DNA from 4 places in the Serratia sp. BNK-23 genome. Region 1 is predicted to be linked to each of the others. Evidence: predicted binding sites of a transcription regulator. Region 1 holds the regulator's gene; each other region holds the start of a gene.
The links. Region 1 encodes CRP, which controls carbon source genes, mostly activating them, when cyclic AMP is high. Its sites were predicted from a motif close to ATGTGANNNNNNTCACAT; they were not measured.
Positions count from the first base shown of each region.

Region 2: msrB (peptide-methionine (R)-S-oxide reductase MsrB) is a predicted target of CRP. The motif match lies at 1,037-1,054, and genes of this name have one in related genera.
Region 3: rbsD (D-ribose pyranase) is a predicted target of CRP. The motif match lies at 849-866, and genes of this name have one in related genera.
Region 4: cdd (cytidine deaminase) is a predicted target of CRP. The motif match lies at 973-990, and genes of this name have one in related genera.

Region 1 covers NZ_CP179900.1:198,389-200,588, forward strand. The annotation lists gene ACMGF9_RS00860 (YccS/YhfK family putative transporter) at 1-616, opposite strand, end outside; gene crp (cAMP-activated global transcriptional regulator CRP) at 667-1,299, opposite strand; gene ACMGF9_RS00870 (OsmC family protein) at 1,682-2,089, shown strand; gene ACMGF9_RS00875 (phosphoribulokinase) at 2,127-2,200, opposite strand, start outside.
Region 2 covers NZ_CP179900.1:2,147,937-2,150,136, forward strand. The annotation lists gene gapA (glyceraldehyde-3-phosphate dehydrogenase) at 1-829, opposite strand, end outside; gene msrB (peptide-methionine (R)-S-oxide reductase MsrB) at 1,178-1,591, shown strand; gene ACMGF9_RS10180 (YeaC family protein) at 1,655-1,927, shown strand; gene ACMGF9_RS10185 (glycoside hydrolase family 18 protein) at 1,970-2,200, opposite strand, start outside.
Region 3 covers NZ_CP179900.1:4,998,679-5,000,878, forward strand. The annotation lists gene kup (low affinity potassium transporter Kup) at 1-779, shown strand, start outside; gene rbsD (D-ribose pyranase) at 950-1,369, shown strand; gene rbsA (ribose ABC transporter ATP-binding protein RbsA) at 1,377-2,200, shown strand, end outside.
Region 4 covers NZ_CP179900.1:3,354,351-3,356,550, reverse strand. The annotation lists gene cdd (cytidine deaminase) at 31-915, opposite strand; gene ACMGF9_RS15910 (CidB/LrgB family autolysis modulator) at 1,053-1,748, opposite strand; gene ACMGF9_RS15905 (CidA/LrgA family protein) at 1,745-2,152, opposite strand.

The DNA.
Region 1 (2,200 bases):
GATCCATCACCTTTTGTTGGCGTACCAGCAGCGGCGGCAGCGCGGTTTGCGGATCGGTGTGCTGGGTCAGCAACGAGTATTTGGCTTCGAAATAGTCAGCCAGCTCCAGATAGAGCTGGCTGAGAGTCTCGCGCATTGGCTGTTCTTTCCACAGCTTGAACCAGAACCAGGTGAATAAGCCGTACCAGACGGTGCCGATCGCGTACAGCAGTGGCGCCTGCCAGAGGGGTACCGTGCCGGCCGTGCTGAGGGCGAAAATGGCGGCCACCAGCGCCGCTGGCAACAGCCGGGCGTGCAGCGGGCTGATTTCGCCGGTGACGCCAAGCAGCAGCGCCAGGCCCAGCATCAGCGCCGGCAGCGGCACGTGCCACAGCAGTGCCTGTTGCAGCAGCACACTGCTGAAGGCGAACAGCGAGCCGCCGACGATCAGCCGTTTAAAGAAGCGCTTATGCGGCGTGTCCAGACCGGCGATATTGCAGCAGGCGGGCACCAGAGAGAACATCAGGCCGAGCTGCAGCTGGCCAATTAATAAGCCGAACAGCACCGGCAGGCACAACACCAGCGTTTGTCGCAGTGCGTAGTTGATTTCCGGGTGGTAGATCAGGCGGCGCCACATGGCAGAGAGCAGATAAAAAAACGGCGCAGACTGCGCCGTTTCTTCGGGGATTAACGGGTGCCGTAGACGACAATGGTTTTGCCGTGGGCGGAAATCAGGTTTTGATCTTCCAGCATTTTCAGAATACGGCCAACGGTTTCACGCGAGCAGCCGACGATCTGGCCGATCTCCTGACGGGTGATCTTGATCTGCATGCCGTCCGGGTGAGTCATGGCGTCAGGTTGCTTCGCCAGATTCAGCAGGGTTTGCGCGATGCGGCCGGTCACGTCCAGGAAGGCGAGGTTGCCCACTTTTTCGGAGGTGACCTGCAGGCGGCTCGCCATTTGGGCGGACAGACGCATCAGAATGTCCGGATTCACCTGGATCAGCTGGCGGAATTTCTTGTAGGAAATTTCGGCCACTTCACAGGCGGTTTTCGCGCGAACCCAGGCGCTGCGCTCCTGGCCTTCTTCGAACAATCCGAGCTCGCCGATGAAATCCCCCTGGTTGAGGTAGGACAGGATCATCTCTTTACCTTCTTCATCCTTGATCAGCACCGCGACGGAGCCTTTCACGATGTAGTAAAGCGTTTCGGCCTTTTCACCTTGGTGAATCAGCGTACTCTTCGATGGATATTTGTGGATATGGCAATGAGACAGGAACCATTCGAGAGTAGGGTCTGTTTGCGGTTTGCCGAGAACCATTCGCTGTTATCCTCTGTTGTTATCGCTGCCTTGTGTCACAGGGGTCAGAGTTCCCTGTAAAACCCGCCTGTAGCCGCAGTCATGAGCGAGGGCTACCGGCAAGTTTTGAGGCGTGTCATAAAAATACGCTGTCGCTCTAGCATATTAACTTGCCGTAAGCGCTGCAAGCTACATTCTGTTAACATACCGGTAAAGGAGCCTTTCTCTGGGCGTTTCCCTGAAATGCAGTGTCCCGGAAAGATTTATTGCGGCTCTGTTTGTAGCACAGAGTAAGGCGGGTGTCTCGTGTTGTCTCGCTTCAGCATGATTAGCATCAGGTTACGTTGCCTGTTTCTATGCGAAAGCGTACTCTGATTTTAAGAAATCAACCGGAGTGACCAGAATGCAGGCAAGAGTTAAGTGGGTGGAAGGGTTAACGTTTTTGGGTGAATCGGCCTCCGGCCACCAGGTGCTGATGGACGGCAACGCCGGTGATAAAGCGCCCAGCCCGATGGAGATGGTGCTGATGTCGGTGGGCGGCTGCAGCGCGATCGACGTGGTATCCATCTTGCAAAAGGGGCGCAACGACGTGCGCGACTGCGAGGTGAAGCTGACCTCCGAGCGCCGCGAAGAAGCCCCGCGGTTGTTCACCCATATCAACCTGCACTTCATCGTGACCGGCCAGGATCTGACCGACAAGATCGTCGAACGTGCGGTGAACCTGTCGGCGGAGAAATACTGCTCGGTGGCGCTGATGCTCAACAAGGCCGCCACGGTAACCCACAGCTTCGAGATCCGCCAACCGGCGTAATCGAGGCGGAGCGCGGCCGGCGCCGCGCTCAACGCATTTATTCGATCTTCTTGCCTTCCAGCAACCGTTGCACCAGCGGCGCCATAATCAGCTCCATCGCCAGCCCCATTT
Region 2 (2,200 bases), 1.9 Mb from region 1:
CTTCAACATAGCCCAGAACGCCTTTCATAGAGCCTTCAGCGGCGTCTTTGATGGCTTTCTTGATTTCTTCGTAGGTAGCCGCTTTTTCCAGACGCACGGTCAGGTCAACAACGGACACGTTAGGGGTCGGTACGCGGAACGCCATGCCGGTCAGTTTGCCTTTCAGCTCTGGCAGAACCACGCCAACCGCTTTCGCTGCGCCGGTAGAAGAAGGGATGATGTTCTGGGATGCGCCGCGGCCGCCGCGCCAGTCTTTGTGAGACGGGCCATCAACGGTTTTTTGAGTAGCGGTGGTGGCGTGAACGGTGGTCATCAGGCCTTCAACGATACCGAAGTTGTCGTTGATGACTTTAGCCAGTGGCGCCAGGCAGTTGGTGGTGCAAGAGGCGTTGGACACGATGTCCTGGCCGGCATATTTGTCAAAGTTGGCGCCGCGAACGAACATTGGGGTCGCATCTTTGGATGGGCCAGTCAGAACCACTTTTTTAGCGCCGGCGGTGATGTGTTTACGCGCGGTTTCGTCGGTCAGGAAGATACCGGTCGCTTCAGCAACCACATCAACACCCACTTCGTTCCACTTCAGGTTAGCCGGGTCTTTCTCTGCGGTAACACGGATGGTTTTGCCATTAACAACCAGGTGGCCGTCTTTAACTTCTACCGTACCGTTGAAACGGCCGTGAGTAGAGTCATACTTCAGCATGTAAGCCATGTACTCTGCGTCCAACAGGTCGTTGATTGCAACGATCTCGATGTCAGAACGCTCTTGAGCAGCACGGAAAACAATGCGACCGATACGGCCAAAACCGTTGATACCTACTTTGATAGTCATATATTCCACCAGCTATTTGTTAGTGAATAAAAGGTTGGTTGTAAAATTACAAAAACCTTACCCAGCGTCAAGCGGAATCGTGTCAATACTTGCGGCAAGTCAAACCGGAAGGGTGGTTTTGCACGCTTATTGCACAGTCCATTTGCGCTCGGCCTCATCCGTTATATGGGGACAAGCCGCCAAGTATAAAGTCAGCATACGCAAGATGTGTGATCGTTATCACATATCATCGTGACGTGGCCTTTATGGGCTACAGTTTAGGCCAAAAACCCCTGCAGCGGTGTTAATTTTTTGTTATTATTAATCATTGTTTTCGTTGACATTATCCACATTCAGAGATAAGCACAAATGGCTAAAGAGACAACCCCCGGTCATCCGGTCACGGAACTGAATGAAATCCAACGTTATGTGACGCAACAGCGTGGCACCGAAGCGCCGTTCAGCGGCAAATTGCTGCACAACAAGCGCGAGGGCGTGTACCATTGCCTGTGCTGTAACCAGCCGCTGTTCTATTCCGAAACCAAATACGATTCCGGCTGCGGCTGGCCGAGCTTTTATGAGCCGGTTTCCGCCGATGCAATCCGTTATCTTGATGATAATTCACATAATATGCATCGTGTTGAAATCCGCTGCGGCCACTGCGACGCGCATCTGGGGCACGTTTTCCCTGATGGCCCGCAGCCGACTGGCGACCGCTACTGCGTCAACTCCGCCTCGCTGAGTTTCACCGATGGCGAAAATGGCGACCAAACGGCTGGTTAAGTGGTAATTTAATCAACAAAATCGATTCAGCTAATTATTCATCTGTAAGCGAGAAGGGCTCTGATGGACGTGAAAGATCTGATTGCGGCGATGACGCCCGAGATATACCAGCGCCTGGTGCAGGCGGTTGAGCTGGGCAAGTGGCCGGACGGCGTGGCGCTGACGCCTGAGCAGAAGGAAAACAGCCTGCAGGCGGTGATGCTGTGGCAGTCGATGAACAACGTCGATCCGCAGCACATGAGCATCGGCACCGACGGGCAGATCGTGATGAAGAGCAAGCAAGAACTGAAGCAGCAGTTTGTTGCCGAGCCGCTGGTCAAACTTAAACCGCAGTAAGCTGTCCCTAAAGCGGGGCGATGTCGCATCGCCCCCGTCGATTTACCGTTTCTCGCCTTTTATTCCCAGCGACTCCGCCAGCTGTTGCGCCAGCCGGTTATTGTCGTCCGCGCCGTACTCCCAGAACATCGCTCCCCCCAATCCCTGGCTTTTGATGTACTCGGCTTTGATAGCCACCGAACGCGGGTTCTCGTAGGAGATGGCGAACAGCGGTTTGCCTTCGGCGGATTGCAGCGTCAGGTATGGCACTTTGGCGTCGTCATCCCAGTGTTC
Region 3 (2,200 bases), 330 kb from region 1:
CGGCGGCGTACGGCATCGCCGTCACCGGCACCATGGTGCTGACCAGCATTCTGGTCACTTCGGTGGCGATTAATAACTGGCACTGGAACCGCTTCCTGGCGATCGGCATCGTAACCATCTTGCTGATCATCGACGTGCCGATGTTCTCTGCCAACGCCCTGAAGCTGTTCTCCGGCGGCTGGTTACCGCTGACCCTGGCGCTGGTGATGTTCATCATTATGACTACCTGGAAGAGCGAGCGTTTCCGCCTGTTGCGTCGTCTGCATGAGCACGGCAACTCGCTGGAGGCGATGATTGCCTCGCTGGAGAAATCGCCGCCGGTACGGGTGCCGGGCACCGCGGTCTTCTTGTCGCGCGCCACCAACGTCATTCCTTTTGCGCTGTTGCACAACCTGAAGCACAACAAGGTGCTGCACGAGCGCGTGGTGCTGCTGACGCTGCGCACCGAGGATGCGCCTTACGTGCACAACGTGCGCCGGGTGACCATCGAGCAGCTGTCGCCGACCTTCTGGCGGGTGGTGGCCAGCTACGGCTGGCGCGAAACGCCGAACGTCGAGGAGGTGTTCCACCGCTGCGGGCTGGAAGGGTTGCCGTGCCGCATGTCGGAGACGTCGTTCTTCATGTCCCATGAATCGCTGATCCTCACCAAGCGGCCGTGGTACCTCTACCTGCGCGGCAAACTGTTCGTCGCCCTGAGCCGCAATGCCCTGCGCGCGCCGGATCAGTTCGAAATCCCGCCGAACCGGGTCATCGAACTCGGTACGCAGGTCGAGATCTAATCCGCCTGACAGGGGCTCAGCATGGCTGAGCCCCTTTTGTTTGCGCTTTCTCCGTGCGCGAACGAAACGTTTCGATAACGATCACACTTCTGCATTGTCCCGGTTGCCTTCCCCTGCCGTTTTTTTAAACTCCCCCAAAGAGCGAAACGTTTCGCTAGCGGAGTGAGAAGATGAAAAAAGGCGTATTACTGAATTCTGACGTGTCTGCCGTGATTGCCCGGCTGGGGCATACCGACCAGCTCACCCTGTGCGATGCGGGCCTGCCGATACCGGCGGCGACGCAGCGCATCGATCTGGCGTTGACGCAGGGCGTGCCGACCTTCATGCAGGTGTTCGCGGCGGTCACGCAAGAGATGCAGGTAGAAAGCGCCATTCTGGCGGAAGAGATCGTGAAACAGAATCCGTCGCTCCACGAGGCTCTGTTGGCTGAACTGACCGCACTGGGCCAACGCCAGGGCAATACCATCAGCGTGCGCTATATCAGCCATCAGGCGTTTAAAGCGCAAACCGAGCACAGCCGGGCGGTGATCCGCAGCGGGGAGTGTTCGCCTTACGCGAACGTGATCCTGTGCGCCGGCGTAACTTTCTGAGGCGTTTATGCAACCTTTACTGCAACTGAAAGGGATTGATAAAGCCTTTCCCGGCGTGAAGGCGCTTTCCGGCGCTGCCCTCAGCGTTTATCCCGGCAAGGTGATGGCGCTGGTGGGGGAAAACGGCGCCGGGAAGTCCACCATGATGAAAGTGCTGACCGGCATCTACCAGAAAGACGCCGGCAGCCAGTATTTTCTCGGTAAAGAGGTGGCGTTCAACGGGCCAAAGGATTCGCAGGAAGCGGGCATCGGCATTATTCATCAGGAGCTGAACCTGATCCCGCAGCTGACGATTGCGGAAAACATCTTCCTCGGCCGCGAGTTCGTCAACCGTTTCGGCCGCATTGACTGGAAGCGCATGTACGCCGAGGCCGATCGCTTGCTGGCGCGCCTCAATCTGCGCTACAGCAGCCACCGGCTGGTGGGCGAGCTGTCGATCGGCGATCAGCAGATGGTGGAGATTGCCAAGGTGCTGAGCTTCGAATCGAAAGTGATCATCATGGACGAACCGACCGATGCGCTGACCGACACCGAAACCGCCTCGCTGTTCAAGGTGATCAATGAGCTGAAGGCCGAAGGGCGCGGCATCGTCTATATCTCGCACCGTCTGAAAGAGATCTTTGAAATCTGCGACGACGTGACCGTGTTCCGCGACGGGCAGTTTATCGCCGAGCGGCCGGTGAGCGAGCTGCAGGAAGATTCGCTGATTGAGATGATGGTCGGCCGCAAGCTGGAAGAACAATATCCGCGCCTGGATTTGCCGCGTGGTGAAAAGCGGCTGGAAGTCAGTCATCTTTCCGGCCCCGGCGTTGAAGACGTCAGCTTTACGCT
Region 4 (2,200 bases), 2.0 Mb from region 1:
CGGCGGAACCGGATGGCCCCGCCGTGGCGCTTAGAAGGCGGCGCGGCTGACGTTCTGGCAGCCCAGCGCCGCCAGGGTGGCGCGGGTGGCGTCCCACTGGCTGAGGATCGCCTTCTGCGGTTCGGCCAGCACAGCGCGGCGAATGTTCTGGCAGTCGCCGCCGGAGAGGTTCAGCAGGATCAGCGCAGCCTGTAGCGGTGGCAGGCTCGGGTTGAAAGCGGCGTTTTCCGCATAGCGGCCGGCGTAGAGGCTGCCGTCCTGCGTTTCCAGCGCTACGCCGCTGTGGGCGTTGCTGTACGGAGCATGGCTCTGATTGGCCGCCGCCAGCGCCGCCTGCGCCAGCGCATCGTCCAGCGCCAGCCGGTGGCCGTGATCGACCTTGTCCATCAGCAGCGAAGCGATATCCAGATCTTTCGGGCCGAAGGCGTCCGGCAGATAGTCCGCCAGCGTGGCCGGCGCGCGGCCCGGCAGACGGATCTGCAGCTCGCCACCGCTGTTCAGTTCATTCATAAACTGGCGGCAATGGCCGCACGGCGTGTAGTTGACGGTGACCGAAGCCAGCGCTTTTTCGCCGCGCAGCCAGGCATGGGTAACCGCGCACTGCTCTGCATGCACGGTTTGCTGCAGCGGCGCGCCGCTGAACTCCATATTGGCGCCGAAATAGAGGTTGCCGCTTTGCCCGCGCGCGATGGCGCCGACGTGAAAGTGCGATATCGGGGTTAACGAGCAGGCCGCCGCCAGCGGCAGCAGCGCGAATGCCAGCGCATCATCGTCCAGCCCGCAGCCTGTGCGGATCGCCGCCGCTTGCTCGGCCGTGAACATCGCCGGAAAGTCTGGCGCGTCCAGATAAGGCCGCAGGGCGGATTGCAGTGTCGCGGGCAGTGCGCTGAAAGCGGTGTGAAAACGCGGATGCATAGAAAGTCTCTCTACGGGTTAACGGGATAACATTCTAGGCAGGCCAGAGACATTAAAGTGTGATTAATGTCTCTTAATTGATGAAATTAATGCAATGAAATACATAAATGCGAGATGTATCGCAAGTTTCACCCTGTTCAGCCGAACAGGCGCAGCAGCACCGGGAACAGGAACGGTGCCAGCAGCGAGGTGATGATGCCGCAGATCACCAACGCCAGCGAGCCGAAAGCGCCTTCCTGGTAGTCCATCTCGGCGCAGCGTGCGGTGCCCAGCGCGTGGGATGCCGTGCCCATCGCCAGGCCGCGCGCCGAGTGGGTGGTGATTTTCAACAGGTTGAACAACGTATGGCCGAACACGGCGCCGAGGATACCGACGAAAATGACGCAGACTGCGCTGATCGCCGGAATGCCGCCGAGCGAGTCCGCGACGGCCATGGCGATCGGCGTAGTGACCGATTTCGGCAGGATAGAGGCGGCGATTTCCGGCGTGGCGCCCAGCCACAGGGCGATGGCGCCGCCGCTGATCATGGCGGTCAGGCTGCCGATGAAGCACACCGCGATAATCGACTTCCAGCGCGCGCGGATCTGGTGCAGCTGCTCATAGAGCGGGAAGGCCAGCGCGACGACCGCCGGCTGCAGCAGATCGTTGAGGATTTTGCTGCCCTGAAAGTAGCGTTCATAGGGAATACCGGTGAGCAGCAGCAGCGGGATGATCACCGCCATGGACACCAGCAGCGGGTTGAGCAGCGGCATATTCAGCTTGCGCGCCAGCCAGCGCGCGGCGAAATAGACCGCCAGCGTCAGCGGCAACGACCACCAGATTTCATGGATCATGAATTGCCCTCCGTGTCGTCGGGCTTGCCGGCGATGCGGCGCTCGCGATGAAAATAGTGTGAGGTATAGCCGACCACCACCAACACCATCAGCGTGCTGATGAGGCAAGAGATAACCAGCGGGCCCAGATGCGCGACGATCTGGTCGTAGTATTTCATCACCCCGACGCCGATCGGCACGAACAGCAGCACCATATAGCGGATCAGCAAATGGCAGCCGGGTTTAACCCATTTGGCCGGCATAATCTGGGTAGAGAGCAGGGCGAACAGCAGCAGCATGCCAATGATGCTGCCGGGAATGGCGAACGGCAGCAGCGCCGCCACCGCGTTGCCGACGAACAGACACAGGTAGATAAGGAGCAGGGCCCTCAGGTATTTCCAGCACAGTGTGAGCACGTTGGCCATTGTCTTTTCCCGTTTAACTGATGCATTCATCATACAATTAAACTGTGA